Regions from separate parts of the Microbulbifer spongiae genome, predicted to be linked through region 2. Evidence: predicted binding sites of a transcription regulator. Region 2 holds the regulator's gene; the other holds the start of a gene.
The links. Region 2 encodes PhoB, which activates phosphate uptake and scavenging genes when phosphate is short. Its sites were predicted from a motif close to TGTCATAAANNTGTAACA; they were not measured.
Positions count from the first base shown of each region.

Region 1: M8T91_RS07960 (porin) is a predicted target of PhoB. The motif match lies at 5,048-5,065, and genes of this name have one in related genera.

Region 1 covers NZ_CP098023.1:1,866,361-1,876,176, forward strand. Annotated here, with positions in the region: gene M8T91_RS07945 (mechanosensitive ion channel family protein) at 209-1,330, shown strand; gene M8T91_RS07950 (cold-shock protein) at 1,604-1,819, shown strand; gene M8T91_RS07955 (bifunctional 2-methylcitrate dehydratase/aconitate hydratase) at 2,326-3,810, shown strand; gene M8T91_RS07960 (porin) at 3,948-4,922, opposite strand; gene M8T91_RS07965 (DNA internalization-related competence protein ComEC/Rec2) at 5,255-7,777, shown strand; gene M8T91_RS07970 (MotA/TolQ/ExbB proton channel family protein) at 7,859-8,482, shown strand; gene M8T91_RS07975 (ExbD/TolR family protein) at 8,498-8,917, shown strand; gene msbA (lipid A export permease/ATP-binding protein MsbA) at 9,004-9,816, shown strand, end outside.
Region 2 covers NZ_CP098023.1:4,342,814-4,352,629, reverse strand. Annotated here, with positions in the region: gene M8T91_RS18090 (hydrogen peroxide-inducible genes activator) at 1-873, shown strand, start outside; gene recG (ATP-dependent DNA helicase RecG) at 852-2,954, shown strand; gene M8T91_RS18080 (dicarboxylate/amino acid:cation symporter) at 2,962-4,281, opposite strand; gene M8T91_RS18075 (chorismate--pyruvate lyase family protein) at 4,428-5,030, shown strand; gene ubiA (4-hydroxybenzoate octaprenyltransferase) at 5,066-5,908, shown strand; gene phoB (phosphate regulon transcriptional regulator PhoB) at 6,017-6,721, shown strand; gene phoR (phosphate regulon sensor histidine kinase PhoR) at 6,859-8,193, shown strand; gene M8T91_RS18055 (hypothetical protein) at 8,222-8,581, opposite strand; gene M8T91_RS18050 (DUF938 domain-containing protein) at 8,597-9,196, opposite strand; gene yaaA (peroxide stress protein YaaA) at 9,193-9,816, opposite strand, start outside.

The DNA.
Region 1 (9,816 bases), 2.0 Mb from region 2:
CCTCTGCCCTACCTGTCCGATGAGATCGTCAAGACAAATGGGCTGACTCTGCGTTACAGCGCCATCGCGGTTGCGTCTGAGATTGTTGGCTTGGTGCCAATAAGGTATTGAGATTACCTCTGGCTGTGGTGCCAGGGTAGCCCCACCCTAAGGTGGAAGCGTTGAGGAGGTAGGGGGCTGTAACGTTGTTAGCATTTAGGGGGTATTGGTGGAATCTGTAGAGCACTTACTTCTGACCTGGTTTGGTGAGAATCGCGCCTGGATCGTGATCGTCTTCCTGTTCGTGCTGATTGCGGCAGTAGTTGCCTGGATGTATGGCCGTTTCGTCCTGCGGTTCGCAGCTCGGGCTGAAAAGACAGAAAATCCCTGGGATGATGCCCTGGTGCGGGCACTGTCGCCCCCGGGGCAGGTTTTGGCGTGGCTACTGGGACTGACGCTTGCGGCGCAGTATGCCGGACGGGCAACCGGTGCGGAAATCTTCTCTGTGGCAGAACCGGTGCGTGAGATAGGGCTGATCCTGGTTCTGGCCTGGTTTGCCTGGCGCTTCTCCCACAGTATCGAGTGCAACCTGAGCAATCCCCGCTATATCGGCAAGCCGATGGATGCAACCACGGTACGCGCGATCGGCAAGCTTGTCAGGGCCTCTATAGCCGTTACCGCTGGCATTGTGATTATGCAGTTTCTGGGCTACAGCGTGAGTGGCCTGCTGGCGTTTGGTGGGATCGGTGGACTGGCAGTCGGTTTCGCGGCCAAGGACCTGCTGGCGAATTTTTTTGGTGGCCTGATGATCTATCTGGACCGCCCCTTTGCGGTGGGGGACTGGATTCGATCGCCAGATAAGGAGATTGAGGGCACAGTTGAGGATATTGGTTGGCGCCTTACCCGGATACGCACATTCGATCTGCGCCCGGTCTATGTGCCCAATAGCATTTTCACTCAGATCGCAGTAGAAAACCCTTCTCGTATGCTAAACCGAAGGATTTTCGAAACTATTGGAATCCGTTATGAAGACGCGCACTTGATGGCGCCGATTGTTTCAGATGTAAAGGCAATGCTACAGCGACACCCTGAAATAGATGTCAATCGAACACTTATCGTTAACTTCAACAGCTTTGCCGCCTCATCGTTGGATTTCTTTGTATATACGTTTACGCGAACGACGGACTGGATCCGTTTTCACGAGATTAAGCAGGAGATTTTGTTATCAATCTTGAAGATTGTCGAGAGCCACGGCGCTTCCTGTGCATTTCCTACCTCTACCGTGCATATTGCCGATATTCCTTCATTAACGCAGGAAGCGGTGTGTGACAGCTCGCCGCAGGTACAATAAGATACATGGGAGTCATATTAATACTGCCCTTTACTAGGCTTTTGACGGTTAATTACGCGGATAGGTACAAAGCTAGTATTTATTTCACATAGAAAACTAGACACTGGCGCTATTTTATCTAAAAATCAGTTTACGTTCGCTGGATTTCTGTCCAAAGGATGATTCAAGATAGCATTCTGCACTGTGCAGTCTGTTAACAATAGGGTGGCGTTTGTCCCTCTTTACGCATGGGGTAATAGAGGTAGGCGCAATAACAATAATGAGGTTGTCTCAATGAGTGATCGCGTTACAGGTACTGTGAAGTGGTTTAATAACGCAAGGGGTTATGGCTTCATCACCTGTGGAGAAGGAACTGAAGATATTTTTGTTCACTACCGCAGCATCCGCGGTGAGGGTTATAAGACCCTTAATGAGGGGCAGGCGGTTGAGTTCGAAATGCAACAAGGTGACAAAGGACTGCTGGCGGAAGATGTTGTTCCCTGTGAGTGATTCTCGGATTGCTCGTTGAAAGAACTGTTGTCGTGTGGGGTTTGGTGGTTGTTAGCTGCCAGCTCTGCCAGCGCCTCTATAAAAGCGGGTCTTTTGGCCCGCTTTTCTATATTTTGTTCAATGCCCTAGTGGCCGGTTTGCCCGGCAATTTCAATGACGTTAGCGGAAATGTCATTAGCGGCGTTTTTTCAGGACTTTGAAATGCTGACGCAACGAACAGTACTGTTTGTATTTCAGGGGTGATTGCCGGAGGGTTATGCGCACCTCACGGTTTATTGTGATCGTGAATAAACGCGCGCAGAGACTTTGGTGTCAGATTTTTTTCCACTTCACACTATTTTGTGGCAGTGGCGGCAAGGCCCGGCGTAATATGAATCAAACAGGTATCCGGTTGACCCGTGTCTTTTGGATACCATGGTTTGAGTCCTGGCGGTTGGCGCTCTCGAAGAGCTTGGAGATCAACAGCAGTTACACTCTATGCGCTTCTTCAACAGGGAAGTCCCACTATGCACCCCGCTGTCGAGCAGAATACCCGGCCCGATTATGATCCTGTGATCCAGGATATCGCTGACTATGTGCTGAATTACCCGATAGATTCCGATGCAGCCTGGGATGCAGCGCGCTATTGCCTGATGGATGCCCTTGGCTGCGCACTGCTGGCGTTGCGTTTTCCTGAATGTACAAAGTTGCTGGGTCCTGTGGTGGAAGGAACCTGGGTACCTGGTGGCGCGCGAGTGCCGGGCACCCGGTTGCAACTGGATCCAGTGAAAGCGGCCTGGGATATCGGCTGTACAATACGCTGGCTGGATTTCAACGATACCTGGTTGGCCGCGGAATGGTGTCATCCCTCCGATAACCTGGGCGCCATACTCGCGGTGGGCGACTTTCTGTCGCGGGAGCAGTTGGTGCAGGGCGGCCCCCAGATGTCGATGCAAACAGTGCTTGAGGCCATGGTCAAAGCCTACGAGATTCAGGGTGTGCTGGCGATGGCAAACAGCTTTAACCGTGTTGGCCTTGACCATGTAGTCTTGGTGCGGGTAGCTTCAGCGGCGGTCACGGCCTGGATGAAAGGTGGCAGCCGGGCGGAAATAATGTCGGCAGTATCCCTGGCCTGGGTAGATGGCAGCGCCCTGCGTACCTACCGGCACGCCCCCAATACCGGTTCACGCAAGTCCTGGGCAGCGGGAGACGCTGCATCCAGGGGGCTTTGGCTTGCGCAGATGGCACTGCGTGGGGAAATGGGCGTTCCCACCGCACTCAGTGCAAAACAGTGGGGTTTTTACGATGTCTGTTTTAGCAAAACCAATGCGGATCAGAAAGTGAAGGTGGAGGGAGACAGGCAGTTTCTATTTTCCCGCGGCTATGGGTCTTATGTGATAGAGAACATTCTGTTTAAGGTTTCCTTTCCGGCCGAGTTTCACAGCCAGACTGCCTGTGAAGCAGCCATTGTCCTGCACCCACAGGTGGCTGAAAGGCTTTCGGAGGTTGACAGGATTGTGGTGACAACGCAGGAGTCAGCGATTCGTATTATCTCCAAACGTGGCCCATTGACGAATACGGCGGATAGGGACCACTGTCTCCAGTATGTGGTTGCGGTGTCGCTGTTATTGGGCAATCTGCAGGCTGAATACTACGAAGATGATTTCCATAGGGCGCATCCGGAAATTGATGTGCTGCGCGACAAAATGTCGGTGATTGAAGACGGAGGCTACTCAAGGGATTACCTGGACCCGGACAAACGCTCTATTGCCAATGCAGTGCAGGTTTTTTTTCGGGATGGCAGCTCAACAAAAAAGGTCGAGGTGGCATATCCCATTGGACACCGCCGTCGCCGGCAGGAGGGAATTCCCTTGCTGGAGCATAAGTTCCGCCAGAACCTGGCCTCGCGCTTTCCTTCGGGCCAAGTGGAGAAGGTTCTGGCGTTATGCCAGGATCAGCAACGCCTTTGCAGTCTGCCGGTACATCGCTTTATGGATTTGTTGGTGATTTAGTGGCCCGTGTTGTCAGCGGTGAAAGGATTGGCAGGCGAGTCTTCAAACGGCGGCCAGTGGCCGCCTGTTTGAGTACTCACAGGGTAGGGTGATCAGATAGTCCTTCCCACTTGGAGTCGACAGCATGGCAAGCGCGCCTAGAATTTGTACTCGGCGCCGATGCCTGCGTAGTTGCGGTCGTAGCCAGCCTCTGCACTTTCGTCAGTGTAGAAACCAAAAACCTTGGCCGCGCTGCTGAACTTGTAGTCGACCCCAAGGCTATAGGTTTTACCATCCTCTTTGACAATGTCGGACTGGCCGTATTGGGCTTTCAGGGTCCACGGCTCGATCTTGTAGGCAACAGAGCCCATCCAACCTTCCTGGCGGCTACCGTCAGCCTTCTCCTGGTCTTCGAAAAGGGCACCAACCTGCAGGGGGCCAATATTGTATTGGGCGACGAAGCGCTGAACGTCACGGTCATTCTCTTCAACATCCTGGTCAACGGCGTAGGCCAGGTAAACACCGTTGTTGTCGTAAGCAATCGAGACGGAAACACCGTTTTCCCGTGTGATTTCCCTGAGTATTTCATCCCCGGCTTCATCCAGGCCGATTACCTCATAGCCAATGACTGCGTCTTTGTGGCTGAAGTAAGCGGCAGAAGCTTTAAAGCCAGCGAAAGACGGAGTTGTGTACTGAAAGCTGTCTGCTTCGCGGTTGTCGCTCTTGGTAATCAGACTCTTGATGTCGCCCTCCAGGTCGTTGAACAGATCCACTTTCTTTTGGGCAACTTTTAGGGGGGTGTCAAACTTGCCGGCGATAACCTGGCCGAAACCGCCCTCCAGGCCAGCGTAGATATTGCGTTGGGAAAAGGTATCTTCGGCATCGCCGTCCATATCCACTTCGTATTCCATACGGTAGATACCCTTGATACTCTCCGTCAAAGCGATTTCGCCCTTCACGCCCAGGCGGGAGGCATTGCTCTGGACGTCGGTGGCAGAGCCATCTCCCTCGTCGAAGGATTGCAGAGTGACATTGGCTTTGCCGTAAAAACCCACTATTTCGCCTTCGTCCTGAGCAATGACCACAGTGGGGATCAGGGTAACGATGGCCAGAGAGAGCGCGGTCTTGTTCATAATCGTCTCGCACAGTTTATGGTTTTGGGCAGAGGGGGTCTTTTCGTTCACTTGTATTGGCGCCCCCTCAATCTGGTGCGGATTCTGCGTCCTAAATATTACAAAAATGTTAAACATGGCACTTTTTTTAAAATAATATGACCGATAAGTGTCATTCAGAGGTGCTAATGTCGCCGGGCGGCAGTAATAAGCTAACGATACCCCGTTTCTTTTGCCTCGCTTGTACCTGTGTTGGGTTTCTAGCTGTCCCAGGCTTGATGCAAGTGCGCATGGGGGATATCGCCTGTTGATGTGAAGGCATTGAATCGGGCGGGCGCTGCGGGGAAATGGATATGCCTTATTTGTGGAGGGTATCAGGTGAGAAACAACTCTGGGGTCCCACCCTGCTGCTCTGGTTATTTTCACTGTCCATCATAGGCCTTGGTTGCCTTCCTGAACTGCCTGAAACAGGGCTGCTGCTGGGCGCCTATGTGGCATTGGCCCTGGTACTGCTGATATGGCCTCGCTACAGACCCGCACTGATACTGCTGGCAGCTTCCCTTGCCGGTGCCGGCTGGGGCTTGTGGAGCAACCAGAAAGCGCTGCAACAACGCCTGCCCATTGAGAGACATGGCTCCGACCATCTGCTTCGAGTCCAAATCGTATCCCTGCCGGAAATCCGCTCCAGTACCGGCGATCAATGGGGCGGGTCGGTGGCAGGCAGTGTGCGTTTTCAGGCGGTGGTTTTGGGGACCCCTGCGGACACAGGGCGAAGCCCGGTTGCAGCGGGTAGCCTCTTGTATCTCACCTGGTATCGTGTCGACGCCGACACTCTGCCCCGACTGCGCGGCGACAGCCGCTGGTTGTTGCCGGTGCGCCTGATGCGCCCGCGGGGCAGTGTGAACCCTCACAGTTTTGATTTTGAGCAATGGCTTCTGCAACGGGGGATATATGCAACGGGCTATGTGCGCCCTGGAGATGCGACCCCGCTGTGGTTGGGGCGGGGTACGGGAATCGCGTCGCTGCGTGGTGTGCTGCGCGACAGGCTGCACGCACTGCCGGTGGGGCGGACAGCACTGATCAGTGCGCTGTTGCTGGGCGATCGCAGCGGTCTTGTTCAGGCGGATCGAGATCTGCTGAAGCGGACCGGTACTGCGCATCTGCTAGCGATTTCCGGGCTGCATGTGGGAATGGTCGCGGGATTTCTATTGCTTTTCGGTCATGGTATTGCCCGGGGCGTCGGTATTTTGACAGGCACCACCCCCGCTGTCCTGCCTGTGGTATTGGCTCTGGCGGGCACCCTGATCTATACCCTGTTAGCCGGTGCGCCCCTCTCAGCGCAGAGGGCGTTGGTGATGACCTGGGTCTTGCTGCTGGGTTGGCATTGGCGGCGTCGTATTGGTGCCGGCATTGCCTTTGCCCTGGCACTTGCCCTGGTGCTAGCCCTGCAGCCGCTGGCTTTTTACGCAGTGGGATTCTGGTTGTCGTTCAGTGCAGTCGCAGCCCTGCTGTTGGGTTTCAGGGGGCGCTTGGCACTGGGACCTGTGCCGGTATCGACTGCCCAGGTGTCGGAAGCGGAGGCCTATCCCGCAATGCAACCCCTTTGGCTCACCCATATTCTGCAGCTGCTGCGCAGCCAGTGGCTGGTAGCTCTGGGATTGATTCTGCCTTCGGCAGTCTTTTTCTCCGGTTTCAGTGCCGGCGGTATGTTGTTTAACCTGGTAGCGATTCCCTGGTTGGGTGTGCTTATCCTGCCTGTGCTGATGTTGGGCGCTCTGTTGATGGAGACGGCCTTGGGGCTTCTCTGTTTCAGGTTTGCCGGCTGGCAACTGGATCTTTTGATAAGGTGCCTGGAGACAGTGGATCGCCTGCTGCCCAGTTGGCAGACCCTGGCGGCGCCGCACGACCCGGTACTGCTGGCGGTTGCCGCGCTGGGTGTACTGGTGCTGTTGCTACCACGGGGTTGGCCGGGGCGCAAGCTGGGCTGGCTGTTTCTGCTGCCTCTGCTCCAGCCACTGCTGCCTTTGTCGATGCCGGAGCGCCAGGGGTTTCACTTCACCGCCCTGGATGTCGGTCAGGGGCTGGCCCTGGTGTTTTACTCTTCACAAGCCCATGTCGTCTATGACGCGGGTCCCCTGTCTTCAACCGGTTGGAACGCCGGTAGCGCCATAGTCGTCCCTCACCTTGCGGCGGCGCGGGCTACCACCCTGGATGCGCTGATTGTCAGCCATGGGGACAGGGATCACGCCGGTGGTGTACAGGGGGTGCTGAAGACTTTCCTGCCGGAGAGGCTGTTTGCTCCGGGGCGATTGGTATTCAAGCTGGCGGGTAATTCCAGTGTGCCAACGGAACCCTGTGTGGCCGGCAGAAGCGTCAGTATCGGCGATATCACTATTGATTGGCTCTGGCCTCAGGGAGAGGCGCTGAGCGGTACAGAAAATGACCACAGTTGTGTCGCCCTGGTACAGTGGCGCGAGGTTCGATTGTTGCTGACAGGGGATATCAGCAGTGCGGTGGAAAGCCACTTACAGCAGAGGTACCCCGACTTCCCGCCAGTGGATCTACTAGTGGCACCACACCATGGGTCCAGAACTTCGTCATCGACAAGTCTGCTGGTTTGGTCGAAGCCGAAGAGGGTTGTTTTTAGCGCAGGTTTCCGCCATCACTTTGGCCATCCCCATGCCGAAGTGGTCGAGCGTTACCGCACAATGGGCACGCAAATCTTCAATACCGCGCAAAGTGGCGCGGTGGCATTTACTTGGCGGGAAGGCATAGGCCAGCCCCAGGTGAACCTGGCCCGCTCCGCTGCGCGGTTTTGGTATGCGGGTCACAGCGATGGGACAGGACATGGTAGAGGACTTAGCCGCCGGGAGTAGCTGTGATAAAGTGCTGAACCCGTATCTGTTATGCAGTAGATACACTCCCGGAATCCCTCTCGCTGTTTAGGGCTGAGAAACGTGTTAGAAATCATAAAATCCGGTGGCTGGCTGATGCTGCCGATCCTGCTCTGTTCCGTTGCTGTGATTGCGATCTGTATTGAACGCTTGTGGACATTGCACCCTCAGCGCATAGTGCCGCCAACCCTGTTGAGTGAAGTTTGGGGGTGGCTGAAAAACAATCCGGTACAGGCGGAGCAACTCAAAGCGTTGCGGGACTCCAGCCCCCTGGGGCGCATTTTTGCCTCCGGCCTGTCCAGTTCCCGCTATGGTCGCGAGGTGATGAAAGACAGTATTGAGGAGACTGCGAATCAAGTGGTACATGAACTCGAGCGCTATTTGGGTGTGTTGGGCACGATTGCAGCAGTTGCGCCATTGATCGGCCTGCTCGGCACCGTGATTGGCATGATCCAGGTTTTTACCGCCATTATGCTGGAGGGAACCGGTAATGCCGGGGTACTGGCCGGAGGTATCAGCCAGGCCTTGATCACCACCGCTGCAGGCCTGACCGTGGCTATTCCCGCGCTGATGGCGCACAGATATTTCCAGCGCCGGGTGGATTCCATTGTGGTTGCGATGGAACAGGAGGCCGTAAAGCTGGTGGATGTTTTGCACAGTGACCGCAACATCAAAGCTGTAGCCTGAGCGAGGTTGCAGCCGATGCACTTTCGCCGCCAAGCCAAAGAGTCTGATGGAGTGAACCTCACGCCGCTGATTGACGTGGTTTTTCTCCTATTGATTTTCTTTATGGTGTCTACCACTTTTACCAAAGAGAGCCACCTCAAGCTGAATCTGCCGGAAGCCGCTGGACCCCAGGCGGCAGAGGAACCCCGTGCTGTGGAAATTTTGATCAGCGCAGACGGTACTTACGCCGTGGAGGGCCAGGCGTTGATCAACAAAAAGCTGACCACCTTGAAATCCGCACTGTCAGAAGTTTCCGCAGGCGAGTACAATCGCCCGCTTGTGATCACCGCTGACGCCACTGCCCACCATCAGGCCGTGGTTCGGGCACTGGATGCCGCTGGACAGTTGGGCTTTGTCAACCTAAGCATTACTACACGGCAACCGGAACAAAACTAGCGCGCAGAGCCTGTATCTGGCTGCGACAGATGGTGGGCTTCGCGCGTGAATGCACCCCGTTTGGGTGCGTCCATTCATTGGTCTGTATGAAGAGAGTAACCCCGCTCCCCAGCAAACCCCAACACGGGGCGCAAACCTATCGCCGACTACTCATTTACGCCCGGCCGCATATCGCCATTTTTGGTGTTGCAGTCCTGGGGTTTTTGCTGTTTTCTGTGATGGGCGTCAGCCTGATTGCCGTTACCGAGCTGCTGCTCGATGCCGTGGGGGCAGGTATTTCGGAAAAGCGCGGCTTTCTCTCCAAATTTGTGGCTTCCCACTATCCCGGTGGCGTGATGCCCCAGGAAACCGCGCGCTGGCTGGTACCTCTGGCGATGCTGTTGATTATTGTGTTGCGGGCGCTGGGCAACTTTATTGGCAGCTACGGCCTTGCCTACGTGGCACGCGCGGTGATTCATCAGCTTCGCACCGAATTGTTCGAAAAGATCGGTCAGCTCCCCAGTGCCTATTTTGACCGTTATACCGGCGCCTACCTGATTTCCAAAGTTTCCTATAACGTTGAGCAGGTAACCAATGCCATCACCAAGGCGATCAAGGTGCTTTTCCGTGAATCCTTTACCACGCTCGGCTTGTTGATATACCTGCTGTTAGTGAACTGGAAACTCACTTTGACCTTTTTTCTGTTTGCGCCGCTGATCGCTTTTATTGTGCGGGTAGTTGGCAAGCGATTTCGAAAATTGAGTCATCGCATTCAGAACTCCATGGGAGATGTTACCCATGTCACCCAGGAAGCTATCAATGGCTACCAGGTTGTGCGCATGTACGGTGGTCAGGCCTATGAGCGTTCCCGCTTTCTGTCTGCCAGTGACAATAATCGCAGACAATTTATGAAATTGGTG
Region 2 (9,816 bases):
TTCGGCCGAGCCGCCGAACGCTGCTACGTGAGCCAGCCAACGCTGTCGATTGCGGTCAAAAAACTGGAAAAAGAACTGGGCGTGGCGTTGTTTGAGCGCTCCAAAACCCGGGTTCAGGCAACGCCTTTAGGAGAGCGCATTGTCGCCCAGGCCCAGCTGGTATTGGAACAGTCGGCGGCAATCAAGGACATCGCCAGCGCGGGCAAGGATCAGCTTGCCAGCCCCCTGTCTGTGGGCGCAATCTTTACCATCGGGCCCTATCTGTTCCCACACTTTATACCGCAACTGCAGCACCTGGCCCCGGAAATGCCCCTCTATGTGGAAGAGGGTTATACGGCCACCCTGCGCCAGCGCCTGCGCAAGGGGGATCTGGATACGATTATTATCGCGCTGCCTTTCACCGAACCGGATGTGGTTACTCAACCCCTCTATGACGAGCCTTTTGTGGTGTTATTGCCGGCGGATCACCCCCTGACAGAGTATGAGAGTCTCTCCCCGGATCAGCTCACTGAGGACAATGTCCTGCTCCTCGGCGAAGGGCACTGCTTTCGCGATCAGGTCCTCGAGGCCTGCCCGCACCTGCTACTGAGCATGGAGAAGCACGCTGGTGGAGGGGGCATCCGCACTGCTTCTGACGGTAGCTCTCTGGAGACCCTGCGCCATATGGTGGCTTCCGGGCTCGGCATTACCATACTGCCTCTGTCCGCCGCCACAGCGCCGCAGTACGCCAGTGGCCTGCTGGAAACCCGTTCCTTCACGGCGCCGGGGCCACATCGCACCGTTGCTCTGGCCTGGCGAGCCAGCTTCCCGCGCCACCGTGCCATTGATATCTTGCGTGAGGCGATCGGCCAGTGCCATCTGATCGAGCCCTAACCAGTCTGGCTGAACAGCCTGTTACCGCCCTGAAGGGCGTTGGGGATAGATTTGCCCAAGTATTGGAAAAACTGCACATTCGCTCCCTGCAGGATTTGCTCTTCCATCTGCCACTGCGCTACCAGGATCGCACACGGGTTATCCCGATTGCCGATCTGAATGCGGGGCAGGAGGCGGTGATTGAAGGGGAGGTGGCTACAGCGGATATTGTGTTCGGGCGTCGGCGCAGCCTGGTGGTGCGACTACAGGACAACAGCGGTATCATCACCCTGCGTTTTTTCCATTTTTCCGCAGCGCAGAAAAGCCGCTTTGCCCGCGGGGTACGCCTGCGCTGCTACGGCGAGGCGCGCCATGGCAACGCCGGGCTCGAACTCTGCCACCCGGAGACCGAAATAGTGCACGGTGCGGCCGCTGTCACCGAGAGGGCGCTAACCCCGGTGTATCCTCTCACTGAGGGCGTGAGCCAAAGGCGCATGCGCGGGCTGGTACAACAGGTGCTGGCGCAACTGCAGGATCGCCAGATCGCCGAACTGCTACCCCCGGAACTGCTCCCGAAGGCCCTGCGCTACCCCCTCAGAGATGCCCTCGTCTACCTGCACTCGCCCCCCGCCGACACCCAACAGGCGCAGCTGGCCGCCGGTTTACACCCGCTACAGCAGCGCTTGGCGTTGGAGGAATTGCTCGCCCACCATCTGAGTCTGCTGGAACTCCGCCGCAACAGCGCCAGGGCCACTGCGCCGCCCTTGATCGTGAATACCGCCTTGGAGCGGGATTTTCTCGCGCGCCTGCCTTTTTCCCTGACCGCAGCCCAGCAACGGGTGTGTCAAGAAATTGCTACAGACCTGGCCCGGGATTATCCCATGATGCGCCTGCTACAGGGCGACGTCGGTGCCGGCAAGACCCTGGTCGCAGCCATGGCGGCACTCAGGGGCATTGGCGCCGGTGCCCAGGTGGCGATTATGGCCCCCACGGAGATCCTCGCCGAACAGCACCGCCTGAATTTCAGCGCCTGGCTGGAGCCCCTCGGCATTGTGGTGGCGCAGCTTACCGGCAGCCTCAAGGCCACTCGGCGCCGCAAACAGTTGGCACAAGTGGCCAGTGGCGAGGCCCAACTGGTGGTGGGTACTCATGCACTTTTCCAAGCGGAGGTGGCTTTCCACAACCTGGCGCTGGTGATTATCGATGAGCAGCACCGCTTCGGGGTGCGCCAGCGCCTGGAGCTGCGTGAGAAGGGTGCCGCCAGCGGTGCCATCGGCAGGCACCAGCCGCACCAACTGATCATGACAGCAACACCGATTCCACGCACTCTGGCCATGTCCGCCTTCGCCGACCTGGACTGCTCGATCATCGACGAGCTGCCTCCGGGACGGCAACCTATCCAGACGGTGGCTATTTCCAATGATCGTCGTGATCAGGTGATGGAACGGGTGCACACTGCCATTGCCGAGGGCCGCCAGGCTTACTGGGTCTGCACCCTGATTGAGGAGTCTGAAAGCTTGCAGGCCCAGGCGGCAGAGTCCACCTCACTGGAATTGACCGAGGTGCTCGATGGGGTGCGGGTAGCCCTGGTACATGGCCGCCTCAAGCCGGAACAGAAAGAACAGGTGATGAGCGCCTTCACTGCGGGGGAAGTGGACCTGCTGGTGGCAACCACCGTGATCGAAGTGGGGGTGGATGTGCCCAACGCAAGCCTGATGATTATTGAAAACCCGGAACGGCTCGGTCTGGCGCAACTGCACCAGTTGCGCGGGCGTGTCGGGCGGGGTTCCATCGCCAGTCACTGCGTGCTTTTATACGGCAAGCCACTGTCGAACAATGGCCGTGCGCGTCTGCAGGCCCTGCGCCAGCACAGTGATGGCTTCGCCATCGCCGAGGAGGATCTGCGCTTGCGCGGGCCTGGTGAGATTCTCGGCACCCGCCAGACCGGTGAGATCCAGCATCGGATTGCCGATCTGCAAAGGGATGCCGGGCTACTGCCGCAGGTACAGAGGATTGCTGCATCCCCGGCACTCAATCAGGAAATACGGCGCCTGCTGATCCGGCGCTGGTTACAGAACAAGCCCCGTTTCGCCGAGGCTTGATGGAAACTCAATGGGCGCCGATGGTATTTTTAGAATCGCCGATGCCCACGCTGTCGTAGTTAGCGTCGTAGAAAATCTCCTCGTCCAGGGCGCCTTCACTTTTCGCCACTACACTGCTCACTACCGAATCACCGGTAATATTCACTGCAGTGCGCACCATATCCAGCAGGCGGTCGACACCGATTACGATGGCAATCCCCTCCAGTGGCAGCCCCACTTGCTGTAGCACCATACCCAGCATAATCAGGCCGACGCCAGGCACACCGGCAGTACCGATGGAGGCCAGGGTCGCCGTGAGTATCACGGTCAAATAGCCGATCAAGCCGATCTCCACACCGAAGAACTGGGCAATAAAGACTGTGGCCACTCCCTGCATAATTGCGGTGCCATCCATATTGATGGTGGCCCCAAGCGGGATAGTGAATGCCGCTACCTTGTTGTCAACACCCAGGCGCTTTTCCACGGTCGACAAGGTCACCGGGATGGTGGCGGCCGAAGAGGCGGTGCTGAAGGCGAACACCATGGTGGAGCGCATCTTCTTGAGCAGCTCCAGCGGATTGAGCCCACTCAGCAGTTTGAGAATCAGTGAATAGACACCCAGAGCGTGTAACAGCAGGGCCCCCAGCACAACCAGGAAGTACTTCCCAAGCTGCACCAAACCTGCTAGCCCCAGATCTGCAAAGGTCTTCGCCAACAGGGCAAAGACCCCGTAGGGAGCGAATACCATCAACACCCCGACCATGCGCAGGACAACACTGTTGAGGTCATTAAAGAAAGCGGCAATGCGCTGCCCCGGTTCACCACAGCGGGAGATGGCATAACCCATCAGCAGAGCAAACACAATGATCTGCAGCATATTGCCCTCGGCCATGGCTGCCACCGGATTGGTGGGGAAAATATTCACCAGCACCTCGGAGAGTGGCGGAGGCTGTTTTGGCTGGAAGACGGCAGTTGCCTGTGCCGCTGCCTCGTTCACACCGACACCGGGCTGAAATACCAAAGCCAGGCATAAAGCCAGGGTGATAGCTATTGCCGTGGTGATCATGTAGAGCAGAATTGTTTTACCCGCCAGTGGCCCAATGCGGCTGCCTTCCGATAGGGCGCAGGCACCGCTGATCAGGGAAACCAACACCAGCGGTACCACCATGAGTTTCAATGAGGCGATAAAAATCTGGCCGACGATATCGAACAAGCCTTCGGTGAGGTAGACATTAATCGCCTCGTTGACCCCGGCCCCCGGGAACCCGCTCATACTGAGCGTATTAAATAACAGGCCAAGGGCAATACCCGTAACCATGCCTATCACAATTCTGGTAGTAAGCCCCATAGCAAGCTTCTCTCTGTGTATTCGTTGTTTTCAATGCTTTGCCCACTATATCCATTGATACCACGGGGAGCAAAACTGCAACGGGAGGGGGCCAGCCGTTAACGGGCGAGGTACAATGCTGCTTTTTCCAGATTGCGGAGTGATCGTTGTACCAATCCCCGTTTGTGCCCACTGGCGATTGGCATGGGCAGTTGCTTGAGCCGGCCCACCCTCAGCCCCCACAGGTGCTGTTGCCCTGGCTGGAATACCCCGGTTCGCTCACTGCCGCACTCAAACGACTGAGCCGGGGGGATTTTCGCGTGCAGGTATTGAGCCAGTGCTGGCAACTACCCCATGCGGAGGAGTGCCGCGCACTCAATTTGCGTACACACAGCCGAGCGCTAGTGCGCGAAGTGCTGTTGTACGGTCTCGGCCACCCCTGGGTCTTTGCACGCAGCATCCTGCCTTTGCGCAGTCTGCAGGGCAAATCCCGCAACCTGCGCAGTCTGGACAATCGGCCGCTGGGGGAATTGCTGTTCAGCGAGCCCGGCATTCGCCGTGGCAATATGGAGTTCAACCACCTGACACGCAACCCCTGCCTGCAACTGGCAGCACTCGATAGGGAGAGTGACAATGCCTGGGGGCGCCGCTCCACATTCTGGCTGCGGGACAAGCCACTGCTGGTAGCCGAGACTTTTCTCTCGAGCTTCCGGCCCGACGGGCCGCCCAGCGGGGCCACCGCATCCAACGACAGAGAGAATCCGCCTTGATCAGCGAATATCTTGCACGGCGCTGGCCCGCTGTGATGCCCTACTGGCAGCTGGCACGTATGCACAAGCCCATTGGTATACTGCTACTGCTGTGGCCCACCTGGTCCGCGCTGTGGCTGGCCGCCGGCGGTTGGCCTGGATTGCACCTGTCAGCCGTGTTTACGCTCGGGGTGATCCTGATGCGCGCAGCTGGCTGTGCGGTCAACGACTTCGCCGATCGTGAAATTGATCGCCATGTGAAACGCACAGCGGGGCGTCCGCTCGCCACCGGCAGTATCTCCCCCCGTGCGGCTCTGGGGCTATTCGCCGGACTCAGCGCTGTGGCTTTCGGGTTGGTGCTGACTACCAACACACTCACGATAACCCTGTCGCTGCCGGCCCTGGGGCTCGCTTTTTGCTACCCCTTTGCCAAGCGTCACACCCATCTGCCGCAGGTAGTCCTGGGGGCCGCTTTCAGTATGGGTATCCCCATGGCTTTTGCCGCGGTCAGCGGCGAAATCCCCCCCCAGGCATGGCTGTTGTACACAGCAAACCTGTTGTGGACCCTGTGCTACGACACCTTCTACGCGATGGTGGACCGCGACGACGATCTGAAAATCGGGGTGAAATCCACAGCAATCCTGTTTGGCGACATGGATAGGGGTTTGACTGCAACCCTGCAGCTATTGGTATTGATCGCTCTTTTGTTCCTCGGTCAGCGCTTTGGATTGGGCACCGTCTATTATTTGGGTTTGGTCGCTGTGGCGATACTCTTCACCTACCAGCAGTGGCTGATTCGCAAGCGGGAGCGGGATGCCTGTTTTCAGGCTTTTCTCAACAATAACTGGGTGGGTTTGGCTATTTTCATGGGTATATCAATGCAATACCTGCTGAATTAGCCCAGCATTGGGAGCCTGGGGGCGATCGTCATATATTTGTCATACTATTCCCGTTTAATCCCCGGCGGTGATGGGAAATCCTGACAACAGAGCGGAAATAGCAGACAAATGCATAGTAAAACGATCCTGATTGTCGATGATGAGGCCGCGGTGCGCGATATGCTGCGGGTGGCACTGGAAATGGCGGATTACCGTTGTCTGGAGGCGGAGAATGCGCGCGAGGCCCACGCTCTGGTTATCGACGAAAAGCCGGACTTGATTCTGCTGGACTGGATGCTGCCGGATGTGTCCGGGGTGGAACTGGCCCGGCGTCTCAAGCGCGACGAACTGACCACTGCCGTGCCCATTATCATGCTCACCGCGAAAGGCGAGGAAGATAATAAAATCAAAGGGCTAGAGACCGGCGCGGACGACTATATTACCAAGCCCTTCTCCCCCCGCGAACTGGTGGCCAGACTGAAAGCGGTGTTGCGCCGCGCTGGCCCGGCCACTCCCGAGGACCCCCTCAGCGCCGGGCATCTGGTACTGGACCCTCTCAGTCACAGGGTCACCATCAAGGGCCAACCGGTCGATATGGGCCCCACCGAATTCCGCCTCCTTACTTTCTTCCTCTCCCACCAGGAGCGCGCCTATACCCGCACCCAGCTGCTCGACCATGTCTGGGGTGGTAATGTCTATGTGGAGGAGCGCACCGTGGACGTACATATCCGCCGCTTGCGCAAGGCCCTAGCACTGGACCGCCACGACCGCTATATCCAGACGGTGCGGGGCACCGGCTATCGATTTTCTGTGCAAACTGTTGAAAAAGTGTGACAATTTCACCGGGCAGACACTGGTGCCCGCGGAATCCCCACCGATACGCCCATTGCTCAGCGGGCGGATTTCCAGAGGTGATTCAGTTGGGGAGGAAACGATCCCCCCTGTTGTCCGTTTGGTAACACGACTTGGCTATGTTTGATCGCAGTATTGGCGAGTTTTCGCGTTTTGTCCTTATTGCCCTGGGCTGCATCATCCTCGGTTTCATCTGGGGCAACTGGTCGATTGCCCTGATCGCGGGCCTGGCTGTCTATCTGGTATCGCTGTTGTGGCAGCAGCATCGCTTCAATCGCTGGCTGGCCGGTGGCCGGCGCGGCCCGTCGCCCTCCACCTTTGGCATCTGGGGGGAGATCTACGACGATTTCTACCGTATACAGCGCCGCCACCGCCGTGAAAGACAGAAATTGCACGCCATGTTGCGCCGGGTACAGGACAGCACCAATGCCCTGAGAGAGGGCATAGTGGCGTTGGAGAACGGCGATAATCTGGCTTGGTGGAACCCCGCCGCCGGTGAACTCCTCGGCCTGCAGGCCAGTGATACCGGGCAGTCGCTGGTCAACTTTGTGCGTGACCCCGGCTTTGTCAGTTACATGCACAGCGACGCCAGCGGAGTGCGGGAGCCCCTCACCCTGCCAGCCCCCGGCAACGAGGCCCTCCTACTTCAGCTGGAAGTCACCCGCTACGGCCAGAATGAAGCACTGGTCATTGTTCGCGATATCACCCGCCTGCGCAATCTGGAACAAATGCGCCGCGATTTCGTCGCCAATGTTTCCCATGAACTGCGCACGCCCCTGACCGTGATCACCGGCTACTTGGAAACCCTGCAGGGCAGTGATGTGGCACCGCCACCCTGGCAGCGGCCATTGGCACAAATGGAGGAGCAGGCCGCGCGCATGGCGGCACTCGTCAACGATCTGCTGCTGTTGGCGCGCCTGGAGACCTCTGAGTGCAAGATTGGTGATGTGCCGGTGGATGTAAGCGAACTGATAGGGCGGGTTGCGCGGGAGGCGCGCAGTTTTAGCGGCGGTCGCCACAAGGTCTTGGTACAGTGCGAAACCGACAGCCGCATCCGTGGCGACGCCGGCGAGCTGCACAGCGCCTTCGCCAACCTGGTGCTCAACGCCGTGAAGTACAGCCCGGCGGGGGGGACAATCCAGCTGCGTTGGTGGCAGGACCGTCGTGGCGGTCATTTTAGTGTACAGGACCAGGGCATCGGCATAGATCCGGTACATATTCCCCGATTGACAGAACGCTTTTACCGGGTCGATCCCGGTCGTTCGCGGGGCAGTGGTGGGACCGGGCTGGGATTGGCCATCGTTAAGCATGTATTGCTGCGCCACTGTGGCGAGATGAGCATAGAGAGCACCCCCGCTCAGGGCAGTACCTTCACGTTGCACTTTCCCGAGCACAAGTTGACCGCAAAACCCGTCCCCACACCGAAAGCCAGTGAAGAGATGGCCAACACCTAGCGCGGCTTTCCCTGGCCACAGAGAGCAATTACTTCAACTCTTCCAGCTTCACCTGCTCGCCATTTTTCGTGTAGGTGATGTTGTCGTCATCGCCAACCGGAGTAGCCTCCCTGCGTAGAACCAGGTGATGGAGTTGCAGGTCTGCGTCGCGCAGCAACAGGTGCTCATTGCCGTTATCATCGGTGGGTAGCGGTTTACTGCCCAGCACGGCATCGCGCAGGGCGCGCAGGCGGGGCACATCCCGGTAGCGATTCAGGTCGTTGGACAGGCGTGTTTTTATGCGTTCACTCTCGTGCAGGGCGGCGGCGGTCTCGCGATATTTGGCAAAAAAGAACACAGCGCCAATGGCACAGACGACAATGACCGATATTTCAAACCACGCAGGCATAGTGACTCCTTGATATTATTCTCTGCGCCAGACCACCAGTTGGTTGTTGGCCGGCAGGTAGTTTAACTCTTCGCGCCCAAACCCCGCATCTGCAGCCAGTTGATCCAGCCACTCGAGGGCGCGAATACCACTAAGGGGATTGCGCGCTTTCAACCAGCGATCAAAATCAACATTGCCGGGTCCGATAAATGCCCCGTCAATTTTCATGGGGCCGTAAACAATCAAAAGCCCGCCAGGCTGCAACACCGACGGCAACTGTTGAAAAAAACGCTCCACAGACTCCGCAGGCATAATATGCAGGGTATTGGCGGTAAAAACCGTGTCGACACTCAGCGCTGGCCAGGGCGTATCGACATCCAGGGCCAGGGGGTCACACAGATTGTCGGCAGGAGCGCTGGCGAGCCAGGCGCGAACCCCGGGTAACATGTCCTCCCGCTCGGAAGTCTGCCACACCAGGTGTGGCAGATGTGGAGCAAAGTAGACCGCGTGCTGGCCGGTACCACTCCCCACTTCCAGCACCCGCTGACGATCCGTCAACAGGCGGCGCAGGTGCTGCAAAATTGGATCCCGGTTGCGGGCACAGGAAGGGGCATCCGGAAGCGGTAAATTCCTCATTCCACCCGGTCCCGGATAAATATCCAGTCGCGCTGGGTGGACATCTCCGGGCTATAGCGATACCCAGCCACAGCAAATTCCTTAAGCGCCACTGCTTTTTTTACCCGATGATCGATGGCCCAGCGACTCATCATGCCGCGCGCTTTCTTGGCAAAGAAACTGATCATCTTGTACTGGCCGTTTTTCAAGTCCTTGAAGTGCGGTGTAATCACCTCTGCATTGAGCGCGTCGGGGTGAACTGATTTGAAATACTCATTGGAAGCCAGATTGACCAGCTCGCGGCTCTTCAGGCGGTGCAGCTGTTCATTAAGGGCCAGGGTTATTCTGTCTCCCCAGAACTCGTACAGGTTCTTGCCGCGGGCATTTTCAAACCGGGTACCCATCTCCAGGCGGTAGGGCTGCATCAGGTCCAGGGGGCGCAACAGGCCATAGAGGCCGGAGAGCATACGCAGATGCTTTTGCGCATAGGCAAAATCGCGCTTGCCCATGCTTCCAGCCTCAAGGCCGGTATACACATCGCCTTTGAAGGCAAGCAGGGCAGGGCGCGCATTCCGGTCGGTGAAAGGCCGCTTCCAGGTCTGGAAGCGATCATAATTCAGAACACCCAGCTTGTCGGAAAT